3 regions of the Desulfitobacterium hafniense DCB-2 genome follow, and region 3 is predicted to be linked to each of the others. Evidence: riboswitches for the same ligand, from Rfam matches in the RefSeq annotation. Region 3 holds a riboswitch; each other region holds the start of a gene.
The links. A riboswitch is a leader RNA that binds a small molecule or an ion and turns the genes downstream of it on or off. The one in region 3 is predicted to bind glycine.
Positions count from the first base shown of each region.

Region 1: another riboswitch for glycine. It lies ahead of DHAF_RS24330 (alanine/glycine:cation symporter family protein); the one in region 3 lies ahead of gcvT (glycine cleavage system aminomethyltransferase GcvT).
Region 2: another riboswitch for glycine. It lies ahead of DHAF_RS05650 (ACT domain-containing protein); the one in region 3 lies ahead of gcvT (glycine cleavage system aminomethyltransferase GcvT).

Region 1 is NC_011830.1:5,205,492-5,209,650, reverse strand. Features, by position in the region: gene DHAF_RS24340 (MBL fold metallo-hydrolase) at 1-276, opposite strand, end outside; gene DHAF_RS24335 (VOC family protein) at 420-803, shown strand; gene DHAF_RS24330 (alanine/glycine:cation symporter family protein) at 904-2,286, opposite strand; glycine riboswitch at 2,458-2,551, opposite strand; gene rnk (nucleoside diphosphate kinase regulator) at 2,902-3,318, shown strand; gene DHAF_RS24320 (glutamine--tRNA ligase/YqeY domain fusion protein) at 3,414-4,159, shown strand, end outside.
Region 2 is NC_011830.1:1,217,586-1,221,744, reverse strand. Features, by position in the region: gene DHAF_RS05660 (cupin domain-containing protein) at 1-293, opposite strand, end outside; gene DHAF_RS05655 (PFL family protein) at 430-1,797, opposite strand; gene DHAF_RS05650 (ACT domain-containing protein) at 1,809-2,111, opposite strand; glycine riboswitch at 2,254-2,344, opposite strand; gene DHAF_RS05645 (flavodoxin family protein) at 2,544-3,197, shown strand; gene DHAF_RS05640 (hypothetical protein) at 3,310-3,945, opposite strand; gene DHAF_RS05635 (hypothetical protein) at 4,019-4,159, opposite strand, start outside.
Region 3 is NC_011830.1:4,286,397-4,290,555, reverse strand. Features, by position in the region: gene ileS (isoleucine--tRNA ligase) at 1-635, shown strand, start outside; gene DHAF_RS26625 (sugar diacid recognition domain-containing protein) at 906-1,763, shown strand; glycine riboswitch at 1,896-2,003, shown strand; glycine riboswitch at 2,005-2,088, shown strand; gene gcvT (glycine cleavage system aminomethyltransferase GcvT) at 2,201-3,298, shown strand; gene gcvH (glycine cleavage system protein GcvH) at 3,431-3,817, shown strand; gene gcvPA (aminomethyl-transferring glycine dehydrogenase subunit GcvPA) at 3,818-4,159, shown strand, end outside.

The sequences.
Region 1 (4,159 bases), 920 kb from region 3:
GTTCTCCTGGCCTGGAGGCAGTTGAGGATGGCCCTGGATATCCGAGCTGAGGATATAGTGAGTATTAGGATAGTGGGTTTGCCACTGGAAGATTTCAGGATTGTAATGATCCGGATGGACATGGGAGGAAAAAACAGTGATCTGCTTATGGCTGGGCAACTGGACTTGACCTTGATAATAGTCAAAGACAAGGAACTCCCTATCGGTTTCCACGATGAAACCACTGTGCTGAATATACTCAATACGAAGTCCTAGCTTTTCGAGGGGAGCTTTCATAAAAATCACCTCATCTAAAATGATCGGAAGATTGTGTTCTCTATAAAAAATTACTATAATATGGATGAATATGCAAGACAATAGAGAGTTTCGTCGATAATTAATTCTCGGAAAAGAAAGCGTGTCTAAAATAAACGAAGGGGATGATGGCCATGAAATTTAAATTTACACACAATAATATCAATGTGCTGAACCTGGAGAAAAGTCTTAAATTTTACGAAGAGGCATTAGGGTTAAAGGAAGTCAGGCGTATAGCTCCGGAGAGCGGGGAATTCATTATTATTTATCTGGGGGATGGGGTAACCGCTCATGCCTTGGAACTTACCTGGTTAAGGGATAGAACAGAACCGTATAATCTGGGCGATAATGAGTTTCATCTGGCCTTAACGGTGGATGATTTCCAGGGAGCTCATGAACACCATCAAAAAATGGGCTGCATCTGTTATGAAAATGAAGCCATGGGGATCTATTTTATCAATGATCCGGATAACTACTGGCTAGAAATTCTCCCCAGTTCTATGGGATAGGATAAGGCACAGAGAGACACCTCTCCGCAAGGGAGAGGTGTCTCGTAGTTTGTCATCTATGCGAAAACTATCATTGAGCAGACTGAGCTCCACCGAGAGCTTATTTATTCTGAATGACGGGGATGGGCTCATCAGAGGCTTCATCCAGACGATCTTCCCATAGATACTTCCTGGTTTCCGAGACAATAACTCCGCTTAAAAGAAGGAGTGCCACAAGGTTGGGAATAGCCATCATAGCGTTCATTGCATCCGCCAAATCCCAGACGAATTGCAGAGTGACCAAAGAACCGGCTAAAACAGCGAGAACCCAGAGGAGGCGGTAAGGGAGGATGCCTTTTTTGCCAAAGAGGTATTCCACAGCTCTTTCACCATAGTAAGACCAGCCCAGGATGGTAGAGAAAACAAAGGTCAAAAGCCCGAAGGTTAAAACGATAGGGCCAATTACTGGAATCTGGCTAAAAGCCATAGAAGTTAAATCACCGCCTTTTAACCCTTCGGCGGCGGTCGGGTTGCTAAGGACACTGCTGACCACGACCAGACCGGTCATTAAGCAGACGACAACGGTATCCCAGAAGGTACCGGTGGCCGAGACGAGAGCCTGACGGACAGGATTCCTGGTCTGAGCGGCGGCAGCGACGATGGGGGCGGAACCCAAACCGGATTCATTGGAGAAAAGACCCCTGGCAATCCCGTAACGGGCGGCCATGATGATACTGGCACCGACGAATCCGCCGCCGGCTGCAGTGGGGGTGAAAGCCGATTCACAGATCAAGACAATGGCGGGCCAGACATAGGAGGCGTTTATAATCAGGATAATGATACAACCAAGGACATAGGCAATCGCCATAAAGGGGACAAATTTTTCACAGACCCGGGCGATCCACTTCACTCCGCCGATGATTACAATTCCAGTGAGGGAAGCTAAGAGAAGACCGGTAATGATAGGGTTGACGTTAAATTGAGAATTCAGCATGCCGGAAATAGAATTAGCCTGAGTCATATTGCCAATACCAAAGGCGGCAATAGAAGTAAAGATGCAGAAGAGTACAGCCAGCCACTTCTGGCCCAGGCCTCTTTCCAAAGCATACATAGGGCCGCCCAGCATGGTGCCGTCAGCGGTTTTAACCCGGTATTTCACCGCCAATAAGGCCTCCCCATATTTGGTGGCAATTCCGAATACCCCGGTGAGCCAGCACCAAAGTACGGCACCGGGGCCGCCTAAAGCCACGGCCGTAGCTACCCCGACGATATTACCGGTTCCGATGGTAGCGGCGAGAGCGGTGGTCAGAGCTCCGAATTGGCTCACATCGCCGCTGGCATCAGGATCCTTCGTAAGAGATAATTTGATCCCCTTAAAAATATGCCTTTGAATACCACGAGTACGAAACGTAAGGAATAAGTGCGTGCCAAAAAGCAAAGCAAGCATCGGTGGGCCCCAGAGATAGTCGTTCAGCCAGACGATAAAATTATGCAAGGCATCCATTGAGTGTTCCTCCTTTAATCTCTCTTTTCGCATCTCTCTGCACATCTCCGTTGCGGCAGCCTCCCGCAAAAAGGATGGCAATTTATATATAAAAAGAGTCAATCCTTAGCGATTGACTCTGAATATTCGGACGATAGGTACAAAAGTAAGAGATTGCTCTGTAGCAGTCCCTGTTCCTTCTCTGTCCTTTTGCCTGAGAGATTTAACAACACGTCATTGTATTGCCCCTTCGGCGCTCTAATCGAGTCTCTCCAGAGTGCTGTCAATTTACGGTCCCTGACTTATTCCAGTCACCTGAAAGTTTCAACTTCTTCGGCGGGCCGTGCCCTTCTCCCGTAAATCTCATCCAGCATTCCTATGCAGTTTTTCGTAAATTCCAGATTGCCACCGCATTTTCTGGAATTGTATCTATAATTATAATTACCGCTCCCATTTTATTCAAGAATTATTTTTGGGAATATGCCTAACATTTACTTATTATAGAAAATAGTATATAATTAAAATGGTTTAGTGATTTTCCCTTTTTTGAAGTACATAAACTTTTGACAGCGGCTATCTGGCGATAGTCGCTCTATATTTAGCTATTCATCATTAGAAAAGGAAGGTTCAGGAGAAATGAGTAGAAAGATCAGTATTACAGCTGTGGACCGTGAGCGTCTGCTCAAACTTATCAATAAGGAAAGAGAGTTTGGCAGCGCTAAAAACAAGGATTACTTAAAAGATCTTGAGCATGAGTTAAATGGGGCGGATGTGGTGCCTTCTGAAAAGATCCCAGGGAATGCCATCACCATGAATTCCAGAATCTTGCTGAAGGATCTGGAGACAGGCGAAGAAACCGTCTATACTTTAGTGTATCCTGAGGATGCCGATCTTCTGGAGGATAAGATTTCAATTCTTGCTCCCGTAGGGACGGCTATTCTGGGCTATCTGGAAGGAGATATCATCGACTGGAAGGTTCCCGGTGGTGTCGTCCGCTTTAAGGTGGAAAAAATTCTTTATCAGCCGGAGGCTGCGGGAGACTATCATTTATAAGCAGCAATGGGTGAAGGACGAGAATTCGGGTAACACTACTGGAGAGGTCTTCCGTTACAGTAGGAGATAAGATTCCCTAGGAAAGGTTGGTATTCGTGGATAACGAGAATAAATCCTCTAATTTTTTACGCAGCATTATCCTTGAGGATTTACGGGAGGGAAAGGTAGAAGAAATCACGACACGGTTTCCCCCCGAGCCCAATGGTTACCTGCATATTGGGCATGCTAAATCCATCTGTTTGAACTTTGGTTTGGCCGACGAATTCAAAGGAAAAACCAATTTGCGGTTTGATGATACGAATCCGGTCAAAGAAGATACTGAATATGTAGAATCCATCAAAGAAGATGTCAAGTGGTTGGGGTTTGACTGGGACAACCTCTTTTTCGCTTCCGATTATTTTGCGGAGATGCATAAGCGAGCCGTTCTGCTGATCGAAAAGGGCAAAGCGTATGTTTGTGATTTATCCGCTGAGGAGATTAGAAAAAGCCGCGGCACCCTGACTGAGGCCGGTAAGGAAAGCCCTTACCGCAACCGCAGCGTGGCCGAGAACCTGGAGCTCTTTGAGAGAATGCGTCAAGGTGAATTTAAGGACGGAGAAAAGGTTCTCCGGGCTAAGATCGATATGGGCTCACCTAACATCAATATGCGGGATCCTGTCCTTTATCGGATTGCCCATGCCACCCACCATAATACAGGGGACACATGGTGCATCTACCCCATGTATGATTATGCCCATCCTTTAGAGGATGCTATCGAAGGGATAACTCACTCTATCTGTACTTTAGAATTTGAAGATCACCGTCCCCTCTATGATTGGGTCGTTCGGGAATGTGAGATGGA
Region 2 (4,159 bases), 2.2 Mb from region 3:
GCTTCCAAACCGTGGGGAACGTCGGAGGGCATGATCAGGGTCTCTCCCTCTTTCACGATCAAGACTTTATCTCCGATGGTGATTTCCGCTTCGCCATCCAGAATCTGCACCATGGCGTCTCCCGAAGTGGTATGAGTGCTGATTCCCTCCCCCTCATCCAGGGAAAACAGGGTAATGCTGACGATAGGAGTCTGAGCAAGGGTGCGGCTGATCACTTGTCCCTGTTGGTAAGTAATCAGCTCTTTCAGGTCCAGAACTTGGGAAAACTCAATATTTTTCATAATTTGTGCCATTATAAAATCCCCCTTTTTCCTGCAGGCCATTTGCTTATGATTCAATCATTTGCTTATGACTTATTCTAACCTGAATTACCCTAAAAAAATGTGATTGGAATCACTTTCCAATTCTCTTTTTCAGCAAAGGACAATTTTAGTTGGATAGACTGGTTATGGGGGCAGGAATTCTGCCGCCCCGCCGGATAAATTCACGGGAAGAGAAGGGGTTCAGCTTAATCACCGGGGCGCTGCCCAGCAGTCCGCCGAACTCAACCCGATCCCCCACCTTTTTGCCGATGGCCGGTATCACCCGTACCGCGGTTGTCTTCTTATTAATCATGCCGATAGCAGCCTCGTCGGCGATAATCCCGGCGATGGTTTCCGGCTCCACATCTCCGGGGATAGCGATCATATCCAATCCCACCGAGCAAACACAGGTCATGGCCTCCAGCTTCTCGATGCTCAGGGCGCCGACTTCCACAGCTTCGATCATGCCTGCATCTTCGGAGACAGGGATAAAGGCTCCACTTAAACCGCCCACATGGGAGGATGCCATGGCTCCTCCTTTTTTCACCGCATCATTAAGCAGGGCTAAAGCAGCCGTGGTCCCATGGGCGCCGCAGCGTTCCAGTCCCATGTTCTCAAGAATTTCTGCTACACTGTCTCCCACAGCCGGGGTCGGTGCCAGGGAAAGATCCACAATGCCGAAGGGAACCTGCAAAGCTTGGGAAGCTTCTCTGCCAATCAATTCTCCCATGCGGGTAATCTTAAAGGAGGTTCGTTTAATGAGGTTGGCCAGTTCTCCCAAATCCGCCTGGGGGCTTTTCTTGACGGCATGGGCAACGACGCCGGGACCGCTGACCCCCACGTTGATCACCGCCTCCGGCTCTCCCACGCCGTGAAAGGCTCCGGCCATGAAGGGATTATCCTCCGGGGCGTTGCAGAAGACCACGAGCTTGGCTGCGGCGATGCCATCCTGAGCCGCTGTCCGCCGGGCGCTGTCCAGGATGACTTCCCCCATCCTCAGCACAGCATCCATATTGATTCCGGATTTGGTGGAACCGATATTCACCGAGGAGCAGACAAACTCTGTCTCCGCCAAGGCTTGGGGAATCGCTTCAATTAAGGAGCGGTCTCCCTTGGTTAAGCCTTTTTGAACGAGGGCGGAAAAACCTCCCAGGAAGTTAATCCCCACCGTCTTGGCCGCTCTGTCTAAGGCTTTAGCCAAGCGGACCATTTCTTCGGGATTAAAGTTGGAGCCTAAAAGGGCCACCGGAGTTACCGAGACTCTTTTATTGACAATAGGAATGCCGTAACGAGCGGCTAAGCTTTCCCCTACACTGACTAAATGCTCAGCTTGACGGGTAATTTTATCGTAGATTTTTTGTTCCACCTGTTGTACATCATCTCCGGCACAGTCCAACAGACTTATGCCCATAGTGATGGTACGGATGTCTAAATTCTCATTTTCCACCATTGCAATGGTTTGCAGTATTTCCTGAGGAGCCAGATGCATTTTCACTATAATCCCCCCTATACTCGATGCATGAATTCAAAAATATCTTCATGCTGGACATTGACCTTTAAGCCCCGGGCTTCTCCCTCGCTTTGCAATTGCTTGGTGAGCTCGGTTAAGGAGGAGGCCGTGGATTGAGTAACATCCACGATCATAATCATGGTGAAAAAACCCTGGAGAATAGTTTGACTGAGATCCAGGACATTGATGGATTTTTCAGCTAAGCGCCCGGTCAGCCAGGCGATAATTCCTATTTGATCCTTGCCTAAGATGGAAATAATCACGCGATTGGACGTATCACGGGTTGGTTCTAAGCTCATTTTTCTTTACCCCTTTTCTTTTTTGTTTTTTTCCTTTCTTTTCACCAATAAAAAAAAGCCAAATCTTAAGTTTGACTCCGGTACACGAGCATTTGCGAACCCGCTTATTGGCAGTTATCGCCTGCCTTAGCATCGTTCACAAACTATGCGCTCTGTCCTTTTGCCTGAGAGATTGAACAGCTTTGCTGTCTTGCCCCTTCGGCGTCCTTGCGGAACTCTCCAGAGTTCTGTCCGTTTTCAGTTCATCATGGTTAGCTTACCCTGTTCTCCTGAAAACCTCATCCAGTTATTCACTTCTTTTCAGTATTATAAACATCCTTGCTCATAATTGCAAACCTTTGTTTTTAAGACTCTCCCTAATATAATAGAAGTGAAGGTAAATTACTGCTCAATTAAGCAAACCCATTAACATAAGGAGTTGAGGTATTGACTATGAAGGTTATTGCTGTTAATGGCGGCCCCCGCAAGCAATGGAACACGGCTACATTATTGCATAAAGCCCTTGAAGGAGCGCAATCTGTAGGTGCCGAAACAGACCTGTTTCATCTTTATGATCTGAATTATAAAGGATGCATCAGCTGCTTTGGGTGCAAACGCAAGAACTCCAGCCGGATAGGGCATTGTGTCCTTAAAGATGAGCTGACCCCCCTTTTGGAAGAAGTGCTGAAGTGCGATGCCCTGCTGCTGGGTTCGCCCATTTACTTTGGCAATGTCACCGGAGCAATGCGCTCCTTCCTGGAGCGGCTGTTTTTCTCCCTTCTTTCCTATAATGAAGGCCAGCGTACTTTTTTCCCAAGAAAAGTGGCCTCAGGTTTTATCTACACGATGAATGTTCCCGAAGATTTCCTGCCTCAGCTTGGTTACGAAGCGGTTTTTAAAGCCAATGCCCGCAGCCTCGAACTCCTTAATGGACCTTCCGAATATCTCCTGGCCACAGATACCTATCAGTTTGACAACTACTCCAACTATGAAGCCTCTCGATTTAATGAGCAGCATAAAGCCCAGGTGCGCCAAGAGCGATTCCCTCAGGATTGCCGGCAAGCCTTTGACCTGGGAGCCAGGCTGTCCGGGCGTAATGCTGAATAGATCGTGAAAACTCTCTCCCTCCCCTATTTTTAATATATTATGGTTTGGCGGATTGGTTTCCAAACAAAAACGCATCCCAAATTGCGGATGCGTTTTCGCCTGTTTATCGCCTTTAATCCAGATATTGAGATTGGGTCAACCTGATCATCTCCACCTTAGAATCCGGCTTCACATTCGTATTGACCAATTGGTTATCTTCCCTGTTATAGTCGAAGATCATGAGCTGACCATCCTCCAGCAGATAGAAGCCTTCCAGAGGTCCTTCACCATGTCTGCTTTCAAAGGGTTTGTATTTGTCAGCATACACGTCCTTAATTCTCTCAGCGGTATCTCCTACCTTGGCACCGAGGTTGGTGGCGAAGTCCGCGGCAATAGCGTCAATCTCCAGCACTTTGCCGGAATCTTTTCCGACAATGAGCCTGATGCCTTGCTTATACTCTCTGCTGTACCAGGCTTCAGGGAAATGCCCAGGCTCATCATAGAAAGTTTCTTGATAGTCCTTGCCTAAGATTTTCTCTGCCTGGCTGAAGGGATCGCCCAGATGGATGTTTCCCAGGCTGGCACTTTGTTCTGTCTCGTTACCTTGTCCTACACCAGGGCCTGTCTGTCCTTGGTCCCCGACCGGCAAATCCGTCCCTACCTGCTGCCCGGGTTTATCCAGATCAGCATTTTGATCCTGGGGCGTCTTGGCCGCACAACCCGCCAGTAAAAGCACTGAAGCCAAAATAATCAGGAATCTCTTAAACACTGTGCATCACCTCGGTAGTTCTTCTTAACAGAGAGTATCTCCATCCCCATTTCTTTTACTCTTTTCACTGGGATTATTTTTTGCTCCGGGAAAGAGTGCGCTTTACTCCAAAAGCCCCTCCTCCCAGAACTACCGCAGCACCTAATCCATAAAGCATAGCGTCGGAACCTTCTCCTTGAGCCTCGTCACTTTTAGCGGAAACACCCTCCGCCTG
Region 3 (4,159 bases):
CTGTGGAACTAAGCGCCATTTACCTGGATATCGTGAAAGATCGGCTTTATGTGGAAGGAAAGAATTCCACTCTGCGCCGCGCCTCTCAGACCGTGCTCTACGATGTTCTCAATGCCCTGGTACGCTTGATGGCGCCGGTGCTGACCTATACGGCGGATGAGATTTGGCCTTATGTCCCAGGGGTGCCCGCTGGTTCCCATGTCCAAACTGAGGAAATGCCCGAGGCCCTTCCGCAATGGCTGGATGAAGCGCTGGAGAAAAAATGGGATACTCTGTTGGCGGTCCGCTCCGAGGTAACAAAAGCCTTGGAAAAAGCCCGTCAGGATAAATTGATCAACCATCCTTTGACAGCTCAGGTAGACCTGTATCCCAATGCTGAGCTGGAAGGATTCTTAAGAGGTATTCCCAATCTGTCGGAAATCTTCATCGTCTCGGCAGTTCAGCTCCATAGTGCAGGCGAAGAGAAGCCTGAGGGCCTGAGCATGGCAGAAGACCTGGCTGGTTTCGGTATAGCCGTGAACTCGGCGGCAGGAGAAAAATGCGAGCGCTGCTGGATTTACGATACAGGAGTTGGGGAGAATCAGGAGCATCCCACCCTCTGCCCCCGCTGTGCCTCTGTTGTAAGCCATCTCTAAAAAATAGCATTTCTTCAATATTTCCATTAAATAAGACTTGGGCGGTACCATCTGCTCAAGTCTTGTTTAATGTATCTAAAACGATAACGTTTATTATTAAGGGCAAATCCATGGACAATAGTTTGAATACTTAGTATTATATTTAGTGATGAAAACCAGTGGATTTATTTGTCTAATTTTTAGGATCAGGTACTAAATTGCACTTGATTTTCTTCTGGGATTTTGAATTAAATGCTCAAATTAAGACCTGCAGAGGTGGGAGTGAAGAGAATGAGGCTTACAGAAAGTCTGGCCAACCGGATTGTGGATTTGATTTATACCGAAAGTGGGTTTCATGGCATTGTTTGTGACGCTACGGGGACCATTATCGCCGATTCGGCTAAACAGCGGGTTGGCATTGCCCATGCGGGTGCACACCGCATCATGACGACCTCTATCCAAGACATTAAAATCACTGCGGAAGATGAAATGAATTCTCAGGGAAAACAACGGGAAGGCATGAACATTGCCATTGTCCTCGAGGGGGAAAAGCTGGGGACCTTTGGCGTGGCCGGCCCTTTGGATAGCGTTAGTCCTGTAGCGAAGGTCACAGCGGCGATGATTGCTTTTTTACTCCGGGATGAGGAGCTGAAAGAGGTTCTCAAGGCTCATGTGGAGAGGATGGGAGAGGCTCTGGAACAAGCGGCTGGGGCTATCCAGGAAATGGCGGCTTCTTCGGAAGAGGTGGCGGGGGTGAGCCAGACTGTGGCTACGGTAGCCCAGAATGCCAAAGAGCATGTTAAGGCCACGGAAGGTGTCACCGAATTCATTCGCCGGGTGTCGAAGCAGACCAATCTTTTAGGGCTTAATGCGGCCATTGAAGCGGCCCGTGCCGGAGAACAAGGAAAAGGATTCTCGGTAGTGGCGGGAGAAGTGCGCAAGCTGGCCGATGAAAGCAACCGTTCAGCCAATGAAATCAATAATTTGCTGAGCACCTTTCAGGATACCATGGAAGAGATCGCCAATGGGGTGTTTCAAAACAATGTCATAGCTCAAGAACAAGCTAAGGCCACTCAGGAGATTGCTCAGATGGTGGAGGAGCTGCAGCAGGTCGGCACTGAATTAAACGAGCTGGCCCACAAGCTGTAAGAAATAATCATTGTACATTTAATTATTTCATAGAAATGGGATATTTGTGTAGACGAAAATCGGTTTGCTGACTATAATAAAAGCAGGTAAATATAGTCAATCTATATCAGGTAAAAATACATATGGCTTCGAATGATTCCAGTAGGAGAGACTCGACATCCTGAGCGCCGAAGGAGAAACTTCCTGAATGTCGCCTGTTCAGAAAGGGAAACTCTCAGGCAAAAGTACTGCTGGAAGACGAAACTCTGGAGAGCTTCTCAGCGGAGAACACCAAAGGGGTAGCCCGCAAGCAAAGGGTAAATCTCTCAGGTCAAAGGACAGAGGTAGCGCGACGTGCTATTCTCTGTTTTTTATTTTACCCATTTCTTTATTTTCCCTATGTTCAATAATGTTTTTTCCGGTTTTGGTTAATACTCAATTCTAGGGAGGTGTCCTAAGTGACGGAACTAAAAAGAACACCACTGTATGAGCAGCACCGCCGGGCCGGTGCGAAGCTCATTGATTTCGGCGGCTGGGAAATGCCGGTTCAATACGCCGGAGTCATTGAGGAGCACAAGGCCGTGCGCAGCAAAGCGGGGCTTTTTGATGTCTCTCATATGGGTGAGGTGGAGTTGAAGGGAAAGGATAGCCTTGCTTTTTTGCAGTACCTATTGACCAATGATGTGTCGCGAATTCAGGATAACCAGATTCAGTATTCCCCCATGTGCACCTCTGCTGGGGGTGTGGTGGATGATCTGCTGGTCTATCGTTATAGCCGGGAGCATTTTTTGCTGGTGGTCAATGCCTCCAATACGGATAAGGATTTTGCCTGGATGCAGGCTCAAGCTGAGGGCTTCGAAATAAGTCTGGAAAATCGCTCCGGGGACTTTGCCCAATTGGCTTTGCAAGGCCCTTGGGCGGAGAAAATCCTGCAAAAGCTGACAAGTATGGATTTAGCACAGATCAACTACTATTGGTTTAAGCATGGGGAAGTGGACGGAGTCCTTTGCCTGATTTCCAGGACAGGTTATACCGGGGAAGACGGCTTTGAAATTTACCTGCCTCCCGAGCATGCTCCCCGGATGTGGGAAAGAATTCTCGAGGTTGGAGGGTCGGAGGGAGTTCAGCCCATTGGTCTGGGCGCCCGGGATACTCTCCGTTTTGAAGCCAGGCTGCCTTTATACGGCAATGAACTGGGGCCGGATATCACACCTTTGGAGGCCGGGCTAGGGTTTTTTGTCAAGCTGGAGAAGGATAACTTTATCGGTAAAGAGGCGTTATCAGCCCAGAAGGAAAAGGGAGTGCCGAGAAAGTTGGTAGGCCTGGAAATGATCGAACGGGGCATAGCCCGCTCCCATTATCCCCTTCAGAAAGAGGGTAAAGAAATCGGCTTTATTACTTCAGGTTCTTTTTCACCTACTTTAAACAAAAACATTGCCCTTGGCTTGATTCCCCCGGAGTATGCTCAAATAGGGGAAACCTTGGATGTGATCATTCGTGGGAAAGCCGTTAAAGCCCGGATTATTCCTTCACTGTTCTACAAACGGCAGGGGTAAAGCGGTGCGAAAATCGTCCTCGCCGGGCAAGGCAGGTTTTAAGTGCTGCAGAGCACTGGGGATGTTAAAAAACACGATTAAATGGGGTTAGGGACCTGTTCCTTTTCCCCGCAAAATAAGGAGGATGATAGTATGAATCCAGTAGAATTAAAGTACAGCAAATCTCATGAGTGGGCTAAGGTCGAAGGAAATACTGTGACTTTGGGGATTACGGCTCACGCTCAGGACAGCTTAGGAGATGTGGTCTTTGTGGAGCTGCCTGATAACGATACCACGGTGGTGGCCGGGGAGGCCTTTGGAACCGTTGAATCCGTCAAGGCCGTGTCGGATATGATTGCTCCGGTCAGCGGCAAGGTTATCGATTATAATCAAGAGGTGCTGGATTCTCCGGAACTTCTCAATGATGATCCTTATGGTGAGGGATGGCTGATTAAGGTGGAAGTGGATGATCTGACGGTATTGGATGAACTCTTATCAGCCGCGGAATATGAGGCGTTTCTTGCGGAGGAGGGCCAATAAATGAATTATGTGCCGAACACGGTGGACCAGCAGGAACAGATCCTCACCCGGATTGGCGTGGGCTCCCTTGAAGAGCTTTTTGCGGATATCCCGGAAAGCGTTCGGCGCCAGGCCCAATTGAAGATTCGGGAAGGGCTGTCTGAGCTGGAACTGGTAAAATATATGGGCAGGCTGGCTGCAGAGAATAAAACGGTGGAAGAGTATACCTCTTATCTGGGAGCGGGGGCTTATGAGCATTTTATCCCCAGCTATGTGGATCAGCTCTTGCTGCGCTCGGAGTTCTATACGGCCTATACCCCTTATCAACCGGAGATCAGCCAAGGGACCTTGCAGGCCATCTAT